DNA from 3 places in the Pokkaliibacter sp. MBI-7 genome. Region 1 is predicted to be linked to each of the others. Evidence: predicted binding sites of a transcription regulator. Region 1 holds the regulator's gene; each other region holds the start of a gene.
What was found. The regulator LexA, encoded in region 1, represses DNA repair genes until DNA is damaged. The targets are predictions, from matches to a motif close to TACTGTNTANNTANACAGTA.
Positions count from the first base shown of each region.

Region 2: a site for LexA is predicted at 4,814-4,833, ahead of recN (DNA repair protein RecN). Genes of this name have one in related genera too.
Region 3: a site for LexA is predicted at 4,741-4,760, ahead of uvrD (DNA helicase II). Genes of this name have one in related genera too.

Region 1 is NZ_JARVTG010000002.1:1,503,658-1,510,857, forward strand. Features, by position in the region: gene dinG (ATP-dependent DNA helicase DinG) at 1-1,521, opposite strand, end outside; gene lexA (transcriptional repressor LexA) at 1,709-2,344, shown strand; gene QCD60_RS26550 (SulA-like leucine-rich domain-containing protein) at 2,348-2,806, shown strand; gene QCD60_RS26555 (hypothetical protein) at 3,119-3,394, opposite strand; gene QCD60_RS26560 (DUF6586 family protein) at 3,534-4,055, opposite strand; gene topA (type I DNA topoisomerase) at 4,276-6,891, opposite strand.
Region 2 is NZ_JARVTG010000001.1:1,422,702-1,429,901, forward strand. Features, by position in the region: gene dapB (4-hydroxy-tetrahydrodipicolinate reductase) at 1-614, opposite strand, end outside; gene dnaJ (molecular chaperone DnaJ) at 717-1,862, opposite strand; gene dnaK (molecular chaperone DnaK) at 1,998-3,917, opposite strand; gene grpE (nucleotide exchange factor GrpE) at 4,036-4,611, opposite strand; gene recN (DNA repair protein RecN) at 4,851-6,521, shown strand; gene fur (ferric iron uptake transcriptional regulator) at 6,636-7,067, opposite strand; gene QCD60_RS06515 (outer membrane protein assembly factor BamE) at 7,152-7,200, shown strand, end outside.
Region 3 is NZ_JARVTG010000001.1:2,230,063-2,237,262, forward strand. Features, by position in the region: gene QCD60_RS10025 (hypothetical protein) at 1-17, opposite strand, end outside; gene QCD60_RS10030 (TetR family transcriptional regulator) at 419-1,063, shown strand; gene QCD60_RS10035 (site-2 protease family protein) at 1,253-2,047, shown strand; gene QCD60_RS10040 (TfoX/Sxy family protein) at 2,011-2,340, shown strand; gene uvrD (DNA helicase II) at 2,469-4,661, opposite strand; gene QCD60_RS10050 (LysE family translocator) at 5,251-5,898, opposite strand; gene QCD60_RS10055 (HNH endonuclease signature motif containing protein) at 6,043-7,200, opposite strand, start outside.

The sequences.
Region 1 (7,200 bases):
ATTAAATGGGCTCTGCACTCGCTCATAAGCTGCATCACTTGGCAAGCCGGCGCGCATCATAATGCGATCAAACCTGTTTAATGCTGTTAATGTTGCTGAGCATATTACAGCGCCAAAACATCTATTCCACAGCACCTGACGTAAACGCTCTGCCGCCAGTATCGGACTGGAGCATAAATTAGTATCCAATATATCCTGATAGTCGAGCTTCTCTGCCCACCGAGCCAATGGCACAGCGCCTTCTGCATCATGCTCGCTGTAACTCGTGCACAGCGCCCGAGCCTCCTGAATACGCGCAAGCATCTGCCCAATGATAGGGAACCAGGCCTCAGCTTCCTTGGCAGATATATCAGGATATTCCCCACCCATCGCCTGCTGAATGCCGCGACTCAGTTTATCAACGAGACTTTGCAGTGCGCCCCAACCTTGCCGTAACTGATCACATAAGCCACGCAGCTCTTCCGGCACACGCCCCTCAGCAAAACGGTATACATTAGAGCTGTACTCGCTATCATCACCCCACGTAACAGTGCTGCCAATCAATTCATTAAGGTATAGCAAACCCTGCTCAAGGGTTCTCACTTCGGAAGGAATCTGCTCCACAGCCTTGACCATATCGCCTGTCAGTCTTAACTGCGCAGCCATTGATGCCATATTTTTGTTCAGCTGCTTCAACCATCGATCGGTTGAGCGCACAGCCATCGCAAAAGTAAAGTGCCCAAGCGCCTTGTCAGGCAAATGATGGCCTTCATCAAATACATAAATGGTCTTGGCTGGAGCAGGTAAAATGACCCCCCCTCCCAAGGAGAGATCTGCCAGCACCAAGTCATGATTTGCGACGATACAATCTGCGTCCTCAAGCTCCTGTCGGGCACGATAAAATGGACACTGACTAAAAAACTGGCAACGATGGCGAGTGCATTGCTGATGATCAGTCGTGAGCTTACTCCAACTGCTGTCTGGCAACGGGTTGGGTAAATTATCTTTGTCACCGTTCCATTGACCAGATGACCAGACCTGCATCAGACTTTGCCAATCCTCACCCTCTGCATCTTTATTGTTCAGAGCATCCTGTTCAAACAATGCCAACGTCGGGTCGCTTGTCGCTCCTGTCAGACGCTCCAGCTTACTTGGACAGAGATAGCGCCCCCTGCCTTTCGCCAGAGCGTAGGAAAACTGCATACCACCATTAGCTTTCAAGTCCGGCAGATCTTTTTGCGTTATCTGCTCCTGCAGAGCAACTGTTGCAGTAGATACAACAACCTGCTTTTTCCATACTTTTGCCAGCGGCAGGGTAGCAAGCAAGTAGGCGACTGTCTTCCCTGTTCCAGTGCCCGCCTCTATAACGCAAAGGTGCCGACCACCAATGCGGTTATGCTCAGAATCTTGCTCGATCTCTCCAAAAGTACGCGCAATAGTTCCAATCATCTGCCTCTGACCAAGCCTGGGTCGAAGAGATTTTGCCCCTAGATAAGCTCGATAGGCTTGCTGGATAGCCTCTTTATGGCTTTCTTCTAACATGCAACATCTTCCGCAATTCTGACTGGCTCATTCCGCCAGCATTGTATAGGTAATCCCTTTGTATGTCCGTTGCCACCAGTGCTACTACAAGCCAACAGAGCTGGTCAGATTTTCATCTTTTGGATTTACAACATGAGATGACTGTATATAATCACAGATACTGTATAAACAGACAGATAAAATCACAATGATTAAGCTAACGCATCGCCAATCAGAAGTTCTTGAGTGCATTCGCCGGTATATTGAAAGCACTGGCTTTCCTCCAACGCGCGCCGACCTGGCACGAGAGCTTGGCTTCCGTTCTCCTAACGCGGCAGAAGAGCACCTGAAAGCCCTGGCTCGAAAAGGCGCAATCGAAATTATCGCTGGCGCCTCACGCGGCATTCGCATTCCAAGCGATTCAGGCTCTGCCAATGATGAATCCTCAACCGAGGAAGAGACTGGCTTACCTATAGTCGGTCGCGTCGCAGCGGGCAGCCCTATTCTTGCTCAGGAACATATATCTGACCGTTGCCAGGTCCCACCTGATTTCTTTTCCCCCAAAGCAGATTACTTGTTACGCGTTCAAGGTATGAGCATGCGCGATGCTGGAATTCTTGATGGTGATCTACTCGCAGTACATCGCACTCAGGATGTCCGCAATGGGCAGATCGTTGTAGCTCGAATTGGTGATGATGTGACCGTAAAGCGTTTTGAGCGCAATGGACACTCAGTACAACTCATTGCTGAAAACCCAGACTTTTCTCCCATAGAGTTAGACCTCACCACTGAAGAACTGGTGATCGAAGGTTTAGGTGTAGGCGTCATTCGCAGAGGAAATTAAACCATGCTGTCATCCCATACTCGTGCCACTTCAATATTGCAGCTAGACCATATTGCCAACATCCGGACGTTACCACCTACCACAGAATACTCTGGTAATCATAACCAAGCAGGTATAACTGAAGTCGTGGTAAATCAGCAGAGAGATGGCAAAGAACTATGGTTGCTGCCGATGCTGGCACAGCTTAATGTGGATGACCGCTGGTTTACCTGGGTAGCTCCCCCGAATAATCTGGAAAAGGACTGGCTGCTCACAGTCGGTATCGACCTCAACAAATGCATTCTGCTGAAACCATGTCGCGGCCATGACGTCTACAATCTTAGTCGTCGAGCATTGCGCCAAGGAAACTGCCACCTTGTTGTCAACTGGCCGGAAAAGGAAATTTCATCAGCGGAATATGAAGGTTTGGAGCAAGCAGCTCTTGATGGTGACAGCCATTGCATTTTGATTCGCACCCGTTAAATCAGCTAAACACCTGTATAAACGTGTGAATGGCATTTAATGACAACTGAAGACGGTGACTCGGACAGATGGATTCGTTCTGAGCGATGCATGTCACATAACCTAATGAAAAGCATGCCACGTAAGACTCATCAGTAACTTAGACGTTAGCTTGATGATTTATGAGAATAAATAAGTGACGTCTTTAACTAGTTAAAAAGCCTCATATGTTTGGCAGTGGGCTTAGCCAGCATAGAGGCACTATCTAATTCTGCACAGCTCTTCAGCAAACAAGCCACCAAGCCCGTCACAAAGCGCTTAGCCGCTCCGACCTTAATGCAATATGCGAGGCGCTTCCGAATCAACTTCTGCAGACTGCCTTTCCGCTAACTTCTCAGTCAACGCTTGTACGCCTGATGACAACATTCCTCTGGCCATTTCCAGGTATTGCTCACCCAGAAAATCACGCATCTCACTCACTACCTGAAGTTTGATTAGAGGTAAAACCTCATCTTCATCATGAAGCTGCAGCAACATTTCCCCATTTTCCAGCTCAACAATTTCCAATACTTTTGTATTTTCCAGCAAGCTGGCTAACTTCTCACTCACTTATCCAAAACTCCAACATGAAGCTCACCCATTCATTGAGTCTATTAAACGGTGAGACTGAATCTTAGGAAAACCAACGCTCTGTAAGCCGCAACAGCCAGGACCATAACCTCAAGGCTATGAGCAAATACGACCAACCTTACCACTCAGCGAGCTGCTCGCGCCCCTGCTCAACCAACGCCTTCAATGCCTGCAACCATGTTGCTAACTGCTCGTATCTGTACCCGTCTTCAGCGTGATTGGCTGACAGCTGGACGATGTGTATTTCGGAACTGCTGGAAGGCTGATCTGTAGCAGCCTTATCAACCGCACGCCAGCAGCCTTGATATTCAGCAATGAGCATACTTAACCAGCTATCTGACTCACCCAGTAACTGCTGAATATAAGCATACTCTGGCCCTTCATAACCTCGCTGCTCGAGTAAATCATGCAAATCCAAAGCAGATCTTACCTGCTCCGCTGGGAGCTTATAGCCCTGAGCAATCTCCCTCAGAAAGGCATGATAAGCACCGTAGAGATGAAACAAAACGGATTCATGAAATGACTCGATTAAAGCGTGTTTATCCCAACTCGTAGAATTACCAGCCTGGACAAGAGCATCCAGATGCAGACGTGCAAAATATAATTTCTTATTGGTCCTGCTGGCATAGAGCGGGCTCATGATCACGACCTCAACTTATGACGTTAGATGGTAATAGAGAGAGGGAAGCACTAGAAACTTGTCATGAAGAATATAGCGAAACCCTACCAAGGATATTATAAGTAGGCAGTACTAATAAATTGAGGGTCGACCCAGCCTCAACAAAGTCGCCCCATCAACGAGTTTAAAAACTCAAACAGGCATGAACCGAAACCGACATGTTTCCACACCGCAGTTTCAACTAGCCCACTACCCAGTGACCATCCTTATAGTGTGCTTTCCACCCGGTGGCCTTCCCTTCAACTTCTGTCATGACATATTGCTCTTTAGCTTTGCGACTAAAGCGAACCATTGCGGGATTACCATTCGGATCTTTTACAGGTGCATCTAACAGGAAATGGTATTTAGAATCGATTTCATCCTTATGCGGTAGCAACTCGTGGATAAATGGGGCACGAGTTTCTCTATTTTTGGGGAACTGACTGGCCGCCAGGAATAATCCGGTCGCGCCATCACGCAGTACGTAGTGATCATCTACCTTTTGGCAGCGAATCTCAGGCATTGAGACAGGTTCCATCTTGGGGGGCGCAGCTTCACCACTTTTCAGAAGCTTACGAGTGTTACCACAACTCTCGCTGGTACACCCAAAATACTTGCCGAATCGACCCGTTTTTAGCTGCATATCAGCGCCGCACTTATCACACTCGATCAGTGGACCATCGTATCCCTTGAGCTTGAATTGACCTTTTTCGACATCAAATCCAATGCAGTCCGGATTATTACCACACACATGGAGCTTGCGATCAGCATCTATGAGGTAACTCTCCATCGCCGTACCACATAAATGACAACGCTTTTTATTACGCAGCAGACGGGATTCCTCTTCGTCATCCCCTTCTAAGCTGACCACCTCATCACCAGGAACCAAATTGATAGTTCCCTTACAGCGCTCTTTTGGTGGCAGGTTATAGCCTGAGCAGCCCAGAAAAACACCTGTGGTACCTGTCCGAATCATCATTGGACGACCGCATTTAGGGCAGGGAATATCCGTCTCAGTCGGTGCATTAGCACGCATACCGCCATCATCATCGTTGGCCGCATCCAGTTTGGCTGAGAACTCACGATAGAACACATTCAATAGCGTACGCCAGTCTTCCCTTCCGGTCGCCACATCGTCCAGACGCTCTTCCATCTTGGCCGTGAAGCCGTAATCAAGTAAGTCGGGAAAGTTCTCTACCAGACGATCGGTGACAATATCCCCGATCTTTTCCGCATAGAAGCGACGATTCTGTACTTCTACATAACCCCGTTCCTGAATGGTGGAAATAATAGAAGCATAAGTGGATGGGCGACCAATCCCCCGCTTCTCCAGCTCCTTGACCAGGCTTGCTTCAGTAAATCGAGGTGCTGGCTTGGTGAAATGCTGGCTTGGCAACAGCTCCTGCAACGTCATGACCGATCCAGTCTGCAAGTCCGGCAGAATGACATCTTCTTCTTTTTTGCCTGCGGCAGGCAGAACACGGGTGTAGCCGTCAAATTTCAGAATCCGGCCTTTAGCTTTTAATTCAAACTCGCCCGCCACTACCGTCAGTGTTGAACTAAGGTACTTAGCTGGCACCATCTGACAAGCAACGAACTGACGCCAAATCAGGTCATACAAGCGCTCTGCATCACGATCCATACCAGCAAGCTGAGTTGCCTTGAGATTTACGTCGGAAGGACGTATGGCTTCATGGGCCTCCTGAGCACCTTCCTTACTTGAGTAAACATTCGCTGTTTCTGGCAAATATTCGCTACCAAGCTGACTGAGAATATAGTCGCGACATCCCGCAACAGCCTCTGCTGACAGGTTCGTAGAATCTGTACGCATGTAGGTTATGTAACCGGCTTCATACAAACGCTGAGCCAGCATCATGGTCTTTTTCACCCCAAAGCCAAGACGCGTACTCGCTGCCTGTTGGAGAGTAGAAGTGATAAATGGCGCTCCCGGCTTGGACTGGGTTGGCTTGTCCTCACGCTCTGTAAGATTGAACTGTGAAGCTCCAAGGGATGCCAGAATCTTATCAACCTGACCACGACTGACAGGGCGGAACGCCTCCCCAGACTGTCTGACCACCTGAAAGCGCACCTGATCTTTGTTCTGTTTCAGATCCGCAGCAACCTCCCAGTACTCTTCAGGGATGAAGGCACGAATTTCACGTTCACGCTCAACGATAAGGCGCACTGCTACAGACTGCACACGGCCTGCAGACAGTCCTCGTGCAATTTTGGCCCACAGCAATGGAGAAACCATGTAGCCCACAACCCGATCAAGGAAACGCCGCGCTTGCTGAGCGTTCACGCGACTCATATCCAGGCTTCCAGGGTTGGTAAAAGCCTGGCGAATGGCATTCTTGGTAATTTCGTTGAAGACTACGCGACGATAGCGGTCAGGATTGCCGCCAATGGACTCCATCAGGTGCCAGGCAATAGCCTCCCCTTCGCGATCCAAGTCCGTTGCCAGATAGATAGCTTCAGCGTCTTTAGCAAGGCGTTTGAGCTCGTCTACTACCTTCTCTTTGCCTGGCAACACTTCATAATGGGCGTCCCAGTTGTTGTCAGGATCGACGCCCATCCGAGCAACCAGCTGCTCATGTGCCTTTTTGGTTTTGTAGACAGTTTTCTCAGCCGCTGACATCTTTCTGGTCTTCGCAGCCTCTTGAGCACGTTGCTTGGGGTCTACGGTCTTGCCACTACCACTGGTAGGCAAATCACGAATGTGCCCCACACTGGACTTAACCACATACTCCGGCCCAAGGTACTTGTTGATTGTCTTGGCTTTGGCAGGTGACTCGACAATTACTAATACTTTACCCATAACCCCTTAAAAACCCCTTTCAGGTGGGTGACAGCCACAACCCATAACCAGGCAATACGATGCAGGCGCATTGCGGATCAAGCCTAATTCATACGACGTCTTGCGCGGCACTTATAACGACCTCAAAAACGCCTTGTCAAGTTTTATCTTATTTAAGGACAGTATCAGTACAGCACGTAACCAGTTTTGCCGGTATCAAAGATAGCTGCAGTTTTTACTACTGCCGCCTTCACTCCAACGGCAATGATTGCGCAACCACGTGTGTGATATTTGCTTACTGACCTTTATTACCAATCAACTCATCACTCG
Region 2 (7,200 bases), on a different contig from region 1:
GCAAAACCGATCTGCTCGGCGGGGCGGGCTCCAATCTGCCCTTCGCGCCCGTAAACGGCACAGCTTTTAAGATCGCGCTGTAATGCATCAGCAACCACTTCCCCCAACAGCAGGGCAGTCCCGGATGGAGAGTCAATCTTATGACGATGATGCGCTTCGATAATTTCGATATCGTACCCATCACCCAGCGTCTGTGCGGCCAGCTGCAATAGCTTGAGACAAACGTTGATACCCACACTCATATTCGGTGCGAATACGATGGCCGTGCGCGCACCCGCATCCGTAATCTGTTGCTTCTGAGCATCATTCAGACCGGTGGTGCCCACCACCAGTTTTTTGCCATGGGCAGCACAGAAGGCGACGGTCTGTTCAGTGACCCCCGGTTTGGTAAAGTCAATCAGCACGTCAAAATCGCTGACCACCTTATCGAGGCTGTCACTGGCATAAATACCCAGCTTACCAATTCCGGCCACTTCGCCCAGATCTGCACCTACCAGGCTGCTGCCCATTGACACAATCCCGGCACCTAAAGCCGCAGAATCGTGCTGCTGAATCGCTTCAATCAGGTTGCGCCCCATTCGGCCGGCAGCACCCATGATGGCAATACGCGTCATGTTGTTATCCTGTATTCACAGTCAAATTCAGAGGTGGCGAGATTATAAAGAAAAAGGGCGACCATGGTCGCCCTTTCCTGTCGCGAATACCACTGCATCCGCTTACTTCATATCTTCAAAAAACTTCTTCACGCCATCAAAGAAGGATTTGGTACGAGGCGCATGGCGCTCATCCTGGTCCTTCATTGTCGCTTGAAACTCCTGCAGCAACTCTTTCTGACGCGCTGTCAAATTGACCGGAGTCTCAACCACGATACGGCAGATCAGGTCACCTGCTGCACCGCCGCGGACTGGCACCACGCCTTTGCCACGCAGACGGAACTGCTTGCCCGTCTGAGTTTCCGTCGGAATCTTGAGACGGACACGACCATCCAGTGTTGGTACTTCAAGTTCACCACCGAGAGCAGCATCAACGATGCTGACCGGTACGTCACAGAACAGATTCTTGCCATCACGCTCAAAAATCGGATGTTCACGTACCGATACCTGTACGTACAGATCACCTGCCGGACCACCCTGCACCCCCGCCTCGCCTTCACCTGAAAGACGAATACGGTCACCAGTATCAACACCTGCCGGAATTTTGACGCTGAGAGTCTTGGTCTTTTCAACCCGACCACGACCATGGCAGTCGCCACAAGGATCAGTGATTACCTTGCCACTGCCGTGACAGGCAGGGCACGTCTGCTGCACAGAGAAGAAACCCTGCTGCATACGAATCTGTCCCGCGCCACCGCAGGTAGAACAGGTCTGTGGCTGAGTCCCTTTTTTCGCTCCACTGCCATGGCAAGTGTCGCACTCTGACAAAGATGGAATTGTCAGGGATTTCTGACAGCCCTTGACAGCTTCTTCAAGCTCCAGCTCCAAGGTGTAACGCAAGTCCGAGCCACGCTGAGGACCTCCTCGTCCACCACGGGCAAAGCCGCCGCCACCACCAAAAATATCGCCGAAGACATCCCCAAAAATATCCTGGAAACTGCCCCCACCAAAACCACCCCCACCAAAGCCGCCTGCGGCATTGGGATCAACGCCAGCATGACCGAACTGATCATATGCGGCCTTTTTCTGGGCATCGGACAACACTTCGTAGGCCTCGTTCACTTCTTTGAACTTGGCTTCCGCCTCACTGTCATCCGGATTACGGTCCGGATGAAACTTCATGGCCATGCGCCGGTAGGCTTTCTTGATGTCCTGCTCAGAGGCATCGCGCTGCAGCCCCAGCACTTCATAGAAATCGCGTTTTGACATGATCTTCGCTGGCTAGCTGTACCGGCACTGCCGGTGACTCCAATGGAAAAGGCGCAGTCTACCTGCGCCTTCGTCAACTTCAAAGCCGAGTTGTCAGCGAATTACGTGGATAATCCGCTAACGAGTGAAAGACTCTTACTTCTTATCGTCCTTCACTTCTTCAAACTCGGCGTCAACCGCATCATCCTGCTTGGCGCCAGCATCCTGAGCACCACCTGCAGCCTGTTCCTGGCTTGCCGCTTCTGCATACATTTTTTGCGCCAGACCAGACAATGCCTCGGTCAGTTCCTCTGTTTTGCTGGTGATGACGTCTTTATCATCCCCTTTCAGCGCTTCTTCCACAGCCTTAATGGCTGCTTCAATCTTTGCTTTCTCTTCAGCAGTGGCCTTATCACCGGCATCCTTCAGAGTTTTGTGGGCAGTGTGTACCATGCCGTCGGCACCGTTACGCGCCTGCACCAGCTCCTCAAACTTCTTGTCTTCGGCAGCATTGGCTTCAGCATCACGTACCATCTTTTCAATCTCTTCATCACTCAGACCGGATGAAGCCTTGATAACGATAGACTGCTCTTTACCTGTGGCCTTGTCCTTCGCAGAGACGTTCAAAATACCGTTGGCATCGATATCAAAGCTAACTTCGACCTGTGGTACACCGCGAGGTGCAGGAGGAATATCAGACAGATCGAAACGACCCAGCGATTTATTCTGAGTAGCTTGCTTACGCTCACCCTGCAATACATGAATGGTTACAGCAGTCTGGTTGTCGTCAGCAGTCGAGAACACCTGCGACTTGCGAGTCGGAATAGTGGTGTTCTTGTCGATCAGCGGAGTCATCACGCCACCCATGGTTTCGATACCCAGAGTCAGCGGAGTGACGTCCAGCAGCAGCACGTCTTTTACATCACCAGATAAGACGGCGCCCTGAATGGCGGCTCCCATTGCTACCGCTTCGTCGGGGTTTACATCACGACGTGGCTCTTTACCAAAGAAAGCCTTCACTTTCTCCAGCACCATCGGCATACGAGTCTGGCCACCCACCAGAATAACTTCGTCGATTTCAGCAGGCTTCAGACCAGCATCATTCAACGCGATACGGCAGGGCTCCAGTGAACGCTGCACCAGATCCTCAACCAGGGATTCCAGCTTGGCACGAGTCACCTTGATGTTCAGGTGCTTGGGACCTGTTGCGTCAGCAGTGATGTAAGGCAAGTTAACGTCAGTCTGCTGAGCAGAAGACAGTTCAATCTTAGCCTTTTCCGCAGCCTCTTTCAGACGCTGCATGGCCAGAGGATCGCCCTTCAGATCAATGCTGCTTTCCTTTTTGAACTCGCTGGCCAGATAGTCGATCAGCGCCAGGTCAAAGTCTTCACCACCCAGGAAGGTGTCACCATTGGTAGAAAGTACTTCAAACTGCTTTTCGCCATCGACATCGGCAATCTCAATGATAGAGATATCGAAAGTACCACCACCCAAGTCATAGACAGCGATCTTGGAGTCGCCGCCTTTCTTGTCCATACCGTATGCCAGTGCAGCGGCAGTAGGCTCGTTAATGATACGTTTGACATCCAGACCCGCGATGCGGCCAGCGTCTTTGGTAGCCTGACGCTGAGAGTCATTGAAGTAAGCAGGAACGGTAATAACCGCTGCGGTCACTTCTTCGCCAAGATAATCCTCAGCGGTCTTTTTCATTTTCTTCAGTACTTCAGCAGATACCTGCGGAGGAGCCATTTTCTTACCTTTGGCTTCTACCCAGGCATCACCGTTGTCAGCGCCAACAATTTTGTAAGGCACCATCTTGATGTCTTTCTGCACGACATCATCAGCAAACTTGCGACCGATCAGACGCTTAACTGCATACAGAGTGTTATGAGGATTGGTAACGGCCTGGCGTTTGGCAGGCTGACCAACCAACACTTCGCTGTCGTCAGCATAAGCGACGATAGAAGGCGTAGTACGCGCGCCTTCAGCGTTTTCAATAACGCGAACCTTATCCCCCTCCAGTACGGCCACGCAGGAGTTGGTGGTTCCCAAGTCGATACCAATAATTTTGCCCATAGTATTCAAACCTCAGAATTCAGTCTCAGGGGAGCACCTTGCTCCCTAAATCAGCTTGGCTTGTAAGGTTGGTCCGCTTTCAGTTATTTCAAGTCCACACCTTACTTTTTTAATGACTTCAGGCCTTGCCTTTAGAAACCACCACCATCGCAGGGCGCAGCAGGCGACCATTGAGGGTATAGCCTTTCATCATGACATCAACGACCTTGTTCGCATCCATTTCCGGGTGCGGAATCATGGTCACCGCCTGGTGCAAATCTGGATTAAAGTCTTCGCCCACAGGATGCACAGTACCGACGTTGAACTTTTCCAATGTTTTGACAAACAGATCGAGGGTCATTTCCACCCCTTCACGTACAGCCAGCAGATGCTCGCTGTCCCCTTGGGACGACTGAATAGCGCGCTCCAGATTGTCGACGATGGGAAGCAGCTCACCAGCAAATTTTTCCAGCGCATAACGATGTGCCTTTTCCACATCCTGCTCCGCGCGACGGCGGCTATTCTGCATTTCTGCCTGCGCACGCAGCGCCTGTTCACGTGCGTCATTGAGCTGCTGCTTCAGCTGGTCGACTTCGCTCTGCAGCGCCTCAATACCAGGTTCAGCATCTGCAGTCTGCCCAGCGTCACACTGCTCTTCTGCAATAGTGTCCTTCACTTCGTCCTGCTCAGGTGCAGTGTTCTCGTGGTTCGCCATGGGCCAATCCTCTTAAGCTGTTGGTTAAGTCTCAACAATCTTTGTTTATTCATCACCGGCAAGTCATTGCCTTGGTGCCCCACCGGGTAGGCAGGGGAACAAGTTGGGCAGCAATATGGGAACGATCAGAGCACTTTCAAGTCACCACACTGTTTAAAATGTCAGCAAAAAGCCATTGCACTGGATGAAAAGCCGGATAAACTACTGGATATAAAACCAGTCTATGACGGGGAAACGTCATGCTCTGCCAACTTACCATTCGCAACGTTGCTATTGTTGAACACCTGGATCTCGAGCTTCCAGGCGGTATGCTTGCCGTCAGCGGCGAGACCGGTGCAGGCAAGTCCATCATGCTGGACGCATTGGCTCTGGCACTGGGGGATCGTGGCGATGCTGGCTGTGTCCGGCATGGAAGTGACAAAGCAGATATAAGCGCCTGCTTTGATATTCAAGCCATTCCCCAGGCACAGGAATGGCTGGCAGAACGTGACATGCTGCAGGATCATCAATGTATCTTACGCCGCACTATCAGCGCTGAGGGCAGATCACGCGCCTGGATCAACGGCCAGCCATGCAATTTACAGGAATTACGTCAGCTGGGTGAACATCTGCTGGAAATCCACGGTCAGCATGCTCACCAGAAACTACTAAACCCCCATACTCATCAGTACTTTCTCGATGATTATGCACAGCTGACAGAAACAACGACGGCAGTTGGCCTGTCATTTAAAAGCTGGCAAAAGCGCTTGCAGCACTGGCAGACGGTGCAAGAGCGCAGTAAAGAAGATCAAGCGAAGGTACAACTATTGAGTTATCAGGTAGAGGAGCTTCAACAGCTGAATGTGCGCCATGGCGAGCTCGAGGAACTGGAGCAGGAGCAGAAAATCCTTGCCAATGCCGAATATAACCTGCGTTTAGGCCAACAACTTGTCGAGCTTACCCGCGATGGCGACGAGAACCTGCAGGATCAGTTACGTCGATGCCGTTCATTGCTCAATCAGATGCAGTTACCACGCGCGACTCTGGATGAAGTCGACACGTTACTTGATAGTGCCGCCATTCAATTGGATGAAGCGCTGAACTCGCTTCAGCACGGTCTGGATCAGTGTGAAATCAGCCCGGAACGGTTGCAGGATGTGGATGAGCGACTGCATCTGATTTATTCCCTTGCCCGAAAACATCGCATTGATCCATATGGGATTCCAGCATTTCAACAGCAGCTGGAAGCAGAGCTGGCAGATCTCAATATTGATGATGACCAGTTAGCCGCCCTGGAGGCAGATGTAGCAACTCATTTTGAGCATTACCTGATGCTGGCCGAGAAACTCAGTGCACAGCGCCAACAAGCAGCAGAACAGCTGAGCAACCAGGTAGTGGAGCAGTTACGGGCACTGAGCATGCCACATAGCCGTTTTATTGCTCAGATCAGCCGTCTGGAAACGGCACAATATAATGCCAAGGGTATTGATCAGGTCGAGTTTCTGTTAAGCGCCAACCCTGGCCAACCACCACGCGCACTACATAAAGTGGCCTCTGGTGGAGAATTGTCACGAATCAGCCTAGCCATTCAGGTCGTAGCCGCGCACGCCAGTACCATGCCTACCCTGATTTTTGATGAGGTGGATGTCGGAATTGGCGGCGCTGTTGCGGAAGTGGTTGGCAAGCTGCTACGCCAGCTGGGGGACCGGGTGCAGGTCATGTGCGTTACCCATCAGCCTCAAGTTGCCGCTCAGGCCCATCATCACCTGTTTGTCAGCAAAGAAGTTCGCCAAGGTCTGACCCACTCTCGCATTCATCGCCTCAGTGATAACCAGCGGGTAGACGAAATTGCCCGCATGCTGGGTGGCTCTGAGCTTTCCCATCATGCCCGGGCTCATGCTGAAGCAATGCTCAACCAGCTTCCACACTGAGTTCTTCAGTAAAGCGAGGCGCGCATAACGTCTCTGAAGAAATGAAAAAGCCTGCATATGCAGGCTTTTTAGTTAAACGCAGTCATTATAGATGAATACGCTTGTAGACAGGGATCAGATCTTCCTTTCCTTATCAGCATCTTTATAGATGCCATACAGGTAGATAGTCCGATCAGTCAGGATAAAGCCGTTTTCTTCGGCAATTTCCTGAAGGCGTTTGTTGATAACAGGGTCAGAAAACTCACGTACAACACCTGATTTCACGCAAACGATATGGTCATGTTTATCATCCGATGACAGTTCGAATACCGAGTGGCCGCCTTCAAAATGATGACGTACCACCAAACCTGCAGCTTCGAACTGAGTCAGCACGCGATAAACGGTGGCCAAGCCAACATCCTCACCCTGCTCCATCAGAATCCGATAGATATCTTCTGCACTCCAGTGGTCCTGCTCACCAGCCTGCTCCAGGATCTGATAGATCTTGACGCGCGGGAGAGTGATCTTCAGGCCGGCTTTGCGCAGCTCTTGATTTTCTAATGCCATAAGCAAATTCTCTGTGCTCTTCGCAGTAGGTGGCAACATCATGTATTATTCCGTGCCAACGAAGATATTGGAAGTCATTAGGCAATGCAAAAAGCACTCATTTTAAGCTGCTCCTTGCTTCTAGGTGCCTGTT
Region 3 (7,200 bases), on a different contig from region 1:
CCCACTGGCGTCGACATTGACTGTTTCTCCCTCGCACTGTTGTTAACCACTCCAGCCCGCTGGCCAGGGAGTCTATGTTGTCATTCTTCAGGACCTGTCCTGGGCGGCCCGAACCGGCACAGCCATGCTCCAGGCGGTAACATGGGCTACAGGATAATGCATCAAGACACAAAGACAACGAACACCACTGCATTTCTGGTCAGCAAACTCTAAATTTCCAGACAAAACTGAAACGTGTCCACCGCCTGCATATCAGGTTTCCTTATAGGCAATAAAAAGGCACAATAGCCGGCTTCCGAACAGGCCAGAAAATGAACCGGTTTTCGCAGTTGGCCACAGAGTATGGACAACAGTGCCAAACGGTCGGCAGGGATAGCCGGACTCGACAGGCACCTCCTTAAGCACCAGAAGAATGAGCATGTCTGATAAACCCGTTATTCATGTCCGTGCCCGCAGCAAAGCCGGTAAGGCCCTGCGTCGCCAGAGCATCCTGCAGGCAGCTGAAGGCCTGTTCGCCCAGGATCCCACCGTACTGCCCACCATCGCCGAAATCAGTAATGACTGCGGGCTGGCCAAAGGCACTATCTACATCTACTTCCCGTCCAAAGAAGCGATCTTTCTGGCGCTGCTGGAAGAGGCACTGGGCAAGTGGACACAACGTCTGTGTGAGGTAGCCAATGAAACCGGTTCGCCACAGGCCGTGGTCGACGCCCTCTGTGATCATCTGGCCACCCACCCACGTCTGATGCAGCTGGCCTGCCTCAGTACCGGTGTGCTGGAACCCAACGTCACCACCGAAATCCTGTTTGCCTTCAAACACTCCATCTCCGACAACCTGCACCGTACCGCACAGCAGCTGATTCCGATGTTCAACGATGGTCGTCGTGAGAACGCGGTCGTGCAGATGCTGCTACAAACCTATGCCCTGCTGATCGGCCTGTGGCAACTGTCGCACCCGACTCACTGCGCGCGCGGCATGAGTTCGCCAGAGCTTGAGCGTCTGCAGCCCGCGTTCGTACCCACTGCTCATGCAGCCCTGCAGCGCCTGTGGCAAATCAGCTGAGCCTGCTGAAATCAGCGCGCACGTCCCGCTACGGCGCGCTGTAATCCTTCCCTGCTGCCGCTTTCTGACACCCGCCTCTGTCACAATTGCTAACCCTGAGACGGCTTTACTCGCCTTGCCGTGCAACGCAGAATCGAAGCCACCTCTGCCGATGGCCTGTGCCGTTGGCTTGCATCGCAAGGAATGACTATGGCCACCACCCCCACTGCCCCCTCCTGGCGCCAGGCACTGGACCAGCAAAGCCTGACCACGGCCATTCTGACCTGGGCGGCTTTTGCCTGGCTGACCTCGCCCAAGTCGGGCCTGCTGTTGTTACTGGTGATTTTTGTCCACGAACTGGGACACATGCTGATGCTGTGGAAAATGACCGGGCTGGTGGCCAAGATTCGCTTTATCCCCTTTTTTGGTGGCGTCACCGTGCATCGTGGCGGCGCCCTGACCCCTTTCCAGCGCGGCTGGTTCGCCATTGGCGGCCCGGGGCTGGGCACCCTGTTTGCCATTGCCTGCGCTCTGCTGTTTCAGCTGACAGGCTGGCGTGAAGCCTGGTATCTGGCGGTCATCGGCCTGTTCCTCAATGCCCTCAATCTGATCCCGCTGCCACCACTGGATGGCGGCCAGATCACCGAACTGCTCAATCGCAAACTATGGGCACTGGGCGCCTTGCTGGCACTGGCTGCCCTGTACTTTTTCCACAGCACCTGGACGCTGGTGATTATCGGCCTGCTGCTCTGGCAGGCCTGGCAGTACTACCAGCGCGGAGAACCCAACGCCTGTGAACGCTGCCATACCCCGTATCAGCCCGTCGTCAGCGAGGAGGCCAGTGCAACCGCTCATGCACCACTGACTCCGCCCGACTATTGTGCCCGCTGCGGCTTTCCGCAGGTGGCCAGCGCGTCGGCAAAGCGCAGCCTGTGGAGTGGTTATCTGGGGGTCATCGGCCTGTTGCTATGTCTGGCCTACTGGCTCTTTATCGGTCGTCACTGAGCATGACCCTGCTGCCCAATCTCGGCCCCAAATCCGCGGCTCTGCTGGCCGCCATCGGCATCACGCAGGCAGAACAAATTGCCGGGCTGGGTGCGGTGGGCGTTTATTACCGGCTTGAGCAGGCTGGCATGAAGGTCAGCCTTAACCTGCTGTGGGCTATGGCGGCCGGGCTGCAACAGCGCCACTGGACGGCACTGACAGCCAGCGAAAAGGCACGACTGCTCATGGAGCTGGAGGAGTGGCGGGAATGGCAGCGCATGAGTCATACCGCAGCGGAAAGCGGCGACGCCTGAGTCTGCTCTGATAAATGACCGATCTCGCCCCATGGCGGGACCGGTCGTAAAGGCACTGAGCGACGGCGAAACCGGCTCAGTGGGTGAATGCTTTGCTATAGCTCATGCAGGGATAGAGCACTGCCGGGTTATAGCGCCTGCAGTTTGGCCATCGACAGGATCAGCCACTTGCTGCCGACATCATCGAAATTCACTTCCACTCGCGCCTTCGGGCCCTGTCCCTCGAAATTGGTCAGAATGCCTTCGCCAAAGGTGCTGTGGATAACGCGCTGGCCAAGATAGAACTCGGTCGCCGGTACTTCAGCCTCAGCAAAGCTTGGTGACGTCGGGCGCTGGAACGACAGCGGGCGGCGGATGCTGGCCCCCAGCCGTACTTCTTCCAGCAGCTGTTCGGGGATTTCACGCAGGAAGCGGGAATGAGTGCGGCGCTCTTCCTGACCATAGAAACGGCGTGACTCGGCCCAGGTCATAAACAGCTTCTGCCGCGCCCGGGTGATACCGACATAGCAGAGACGGCGCTCTTCCTCGAGGCCCTGCGGGTCTTCCATCGACATGGAATGAGGGAACAGGCTCTCTTCCAGCCCGGCCATGAATACCAGCGGGAACTCCAGCCCCTTGGCCGAGTGCAGGGTCATCAGCTGCACGCAATCGCTGAACTCCGCCGCCTGGGCATCGCCGGCATCCAGCGCTGCCTGATCGATAAAGGCGGCCAGCACATCGGTCAGCCCGGCCTCCTCATCTTCCTCATCCGGCGACCAGCTCTGCTCGAACTGCCGCGCCGCGTTGACCAGCTCCTGCAAGTTCTCCGCGCGCGCCTCGCCCTTGTCCTTGTCTTTCTCGTGATGCTCAACCAGCCCGCTGTGCTGCAGCATCAGGGCGATGGTGTCAGCCATGGCCAGATTTTCACTGTCACGCTGCAGCTGATTGATCAGCTCGATAAAGGGCAACAGCGCACCGGCGGCGCGGCCACTGAGCAGACGGCGCTCGATGGCCTCCACTGACGCCTGCCATAACGACACCTGCTGCTGGCGCGCATAATCACGCACGGTTTCCAGCGTCTTGCTGCCAATACCACGGGTCGGCACATTGATGACCCGCTCCATCGCCGCATCGTCATGACGGTTCTGCATCAGTCGCAGATAGGCCAGCGCATTGCGGATTTCCAGACGGTCATAGAAGCGCTGGCCACCGTAGATACGATAGGGCACGCCAGCACGCACCAGCGCTTCCTCCAGTACCCGGGACTGGGCGTTGGAGCGGTACAGTATCGCCACTTCCTGTCGCATACCGCCCTGATCAGCCCACTTTTCCGCCTGTTCGACGATAAAGCGTGCTTCTTCCTGTTCGTTAAACGCACTGTAGACGGCAATCTTTTCGCCTTCGCCGCTGTCGGTCCACAGCTGCTTGCCCATCCGCCCCTGATTGTTGGCAATCAGCGCGTTGGCCGCCTGCAGAATGGTATCGGTGGAGCGGTAGTTCTGCTCCAGCCGGATAATCTCGGTGCCGGGGAAGTCGCTGGTGAAGTTCTGGATATTCTCGATACGAGCACCACGCCAGCCGTAGATGGACTGGTCATCATCACCCACCGCCATCACCGGCATGCGGTCACCGGCCAGCATCCGCAGCCAGGCGTACTGGATCTTGTTGGTGTCCTGAAACTCGTCCACCAGCAGGGCCTGAAAACGCTGCTGATAATGGCGCAGTAACACCGGCTGGTTCAGCCACAGCTCATGGGAGCGCAGCAGCAATTCGCCGAAGTCCACCATGCCGCCGCGCTGGCAGGCTTCTTCATAAGCTTTGTAGACGTCGATGCGGGTCTGCCAGCTGCTGTCGCCGTAGCTGTCCAGATGCTGTGGCCGCAGGCCTTCATCCTTCTGCGCGTTGATAAACCAGGTCAGCTCTTTCGGGTCCCAGCGCTTTTCATCCAGATTCAGCTCACGGCAGATCCGTTTGACCAGTCGCAACTGGTCATCACTGTCGAGAATCTGGAAGTTTTCCGGCAGGTTGGCTTCGCGGTGATGGGCACGCAACAGGCGGTGCGCCAGACCGTGGAAGGTGCCGACCCACATACCACGCGGGGTCAGGCCCAGCAGCGCTTCAATACGGCTGCGCATTTCCTTGGCGGCCTTGTTGGTGAAGGTCACCGCCATGATGGCATAAGGAGAAATCTGCTCGACCTGAATCAGCCAGGCAATGCGATGTACCAGCACCCGGGTCTTGCCGCTACCGGCCCCGGCCAGCACCAGCCGGCTTTGCAGCGGCGCCGACACGGCCTCACGCTGGGGAGGGTTAAGACGGTCAATCAGGTGGGAAACATCCATCGCACTACTCTCTCGCTGTATTCTCGCTGGGGTCAGTGTACGGTTCGTCAGGGCGAACAGTTCAGAGTGCCCGTTAGCATACTGTATTTACAGCCAGTGTCGAATGAATGGGGAGGCAAAGAACGTTGTCAGGGGCATACTCAGGCTATGCCAATGTATTTCCTGTAAGTCACCCTTAGCCAAGGAATTACACCGTCTTTGTGGGGATTTTTTTAACAACTGAGTCTGTCATTTCCTCCATATTTTCTTGTCGATTTGCTTTTTTCTTAACAAACCAGTGCATCGCACGATGATGAATTTCAGTAATTTCAGACTTTTCTTTTATGAGACTGGCTTCAGCTTCAGCCTTGGCGACACGTTTTATTTGTCATGGTTCAAAAAATCCACCAATAACGGATAAAACTTTTTGAGTCGAAATGCCCACAGGCTTGGATAAGTATCCAAGATTAACTCATGAAGTCGAATTGTCGTCTGACATCTTTACTCCTAACGCCGCAATAAATGGCACGTGGGTTGGTGCTGTTTTTGCCACCTTTTGCTTTTGGCAAAAACCGTGACCAACCTTAATGCGTCCGTTTTGATTGCCTTGTTATATTTTTTTACTCAGTCCCGTTGAAATCGCTAGTGCGCCACCTAGCACTATAAATAAACTTCCTACAGTGCGGTTGACTAAATTCAATGTGTTAGTTCTGGATAGCCAAGGACCAATTTTTGAACCAAGTCCAGCATACATAAACATGGATGTACAATCGATCACAAACCAAGTACATGCAAGTACAGAGTATTGCTCTAGCGGAGGTAAGTCTGCATTCATAAAGCCAGGAAATAGCGCAATAAAGAAAATTAAATCTTTAGGGTTACTGATACCTACAAAAAAGCCCTTTCTAAACAGAGAATAGAATGAATAATCGATTAGATGTTTTTCATTAACCAGATGTGTTTCAACTTTAATTGATCCTTCTTTCCAAGATGTCCAACCTAAATAGATAAGATAAAATGCTCCCACGAGTTTAATAACAAAAAACAAAGTCTTAGATGCAACTAAAATAGCCCCAAGCCCAATAGCAGAAATAGACATCAAGACAAGAGCTGCAACAGCACCTCCAAGAATAGTTGGAATCGTTTTCCTATTTCCATATTTCACGCCTTCAGATATACATAATAAGGCTGATGGGCCTGGGCTGAATATCAATATCCCTATAACACTTACATAAAGCAACCAAGTACCTAATTCCATACAATACCTCTCTGGTAAAATATAACGCTCACGTAATAGGCGTGAGCTTACGAGCGTCCTAATTAGCGCTTATAACGCCGTGCTTTGCGACTGGTTTGTAGCGCAGCGAAAAACCAGTCCGACAACAGCGCTTTTTTAGAGTATTTACATAGAAAGCCTGAATTCTTCAATTTTTGCTCCGATTAAGTCTGCGGCCCCGCCAGATGATAAAAGCATATTTTCTACATCAGTATCATCAAGTACAAGAATCAGTTTTTGATGTACCATCCACTGTTCTCGAATGGTGTGCAAACAACCAGCAGAGTCACCGCCATTTCTAGAAAAGATTATTCCAAATAGTCCCGCTCCATGAGGCTTTAGGTAATTCGCGATTTGAAGGACATCACTCTTTCTAACTTTTCTAGAGTAGTTTTTAGCATCTACTACAACATAGTCAGCGGAGTATTTTTCGCGCAAAAATGACCAAAACCCTTCAGTAGCATAATTGGGAACAATGAAATCTCTTCGGTTTGACTTGGTGAAATCGTTAACTTCTTGAATCGGTTTATCAAGAGGAGGGCAAAATAGTTCTTCTATGATTTCGCCAATGAGGCTCTGATATATGTAGCAATCTTTACGACCCGGATTACATGCCTTTAACTTTCCGAGCAAATCTTGATCTCTACTACCTTCTTGCTCTCCAGCGATGGCAGTTAAAAGCATTTTGAAGTAGCTGCTATCAGCCTTTTGTATACCCGCTTTGAAATTCCTAATGAGATAGTCTGCGTCCCATACCTCTATGTCATTAGATTCAAAGTTTTGCTTTATCTCGTTTGGCAATCTACCTGGTATGGCAAGGACTTTCTTGCATTCGCCTATAAGCTTGCCGTATTCCAAAATCTGTTCAACTATTTTAGAGCTGTGGCCCCTTGTAATTGCTTTATTGGATTTGCACTCAATAAGAGTCTTCTCTTTCCGACTATCCTCTATGAGAATGTCTGCTCTTGCCCTTTGAGTATCTCCAATTATCGCTTCGAGTTGAATATTTTGATTAGGGCTAGTTTCCTTAAGAACTTGATAAAGGAAACTTACAAACTCAATCTCTTTTGGCCCCATGTCCATATACCTATGGCAGTTAGGGCAAAGCAGAAGGAAATTTTCCTCCGTCAGGCTGCCGCCTTTATGAAGAGGCGTAATCGAAGCCATTTCTAGAGGGATCTGCTCTCCAGAAATTGAGCACATTGCACATTTATTATTGTATTTTGCAATCAGATTCGCCCGCATAGCAGCCGACGGAATTCTTCTTTTATTCAATGTCTGATC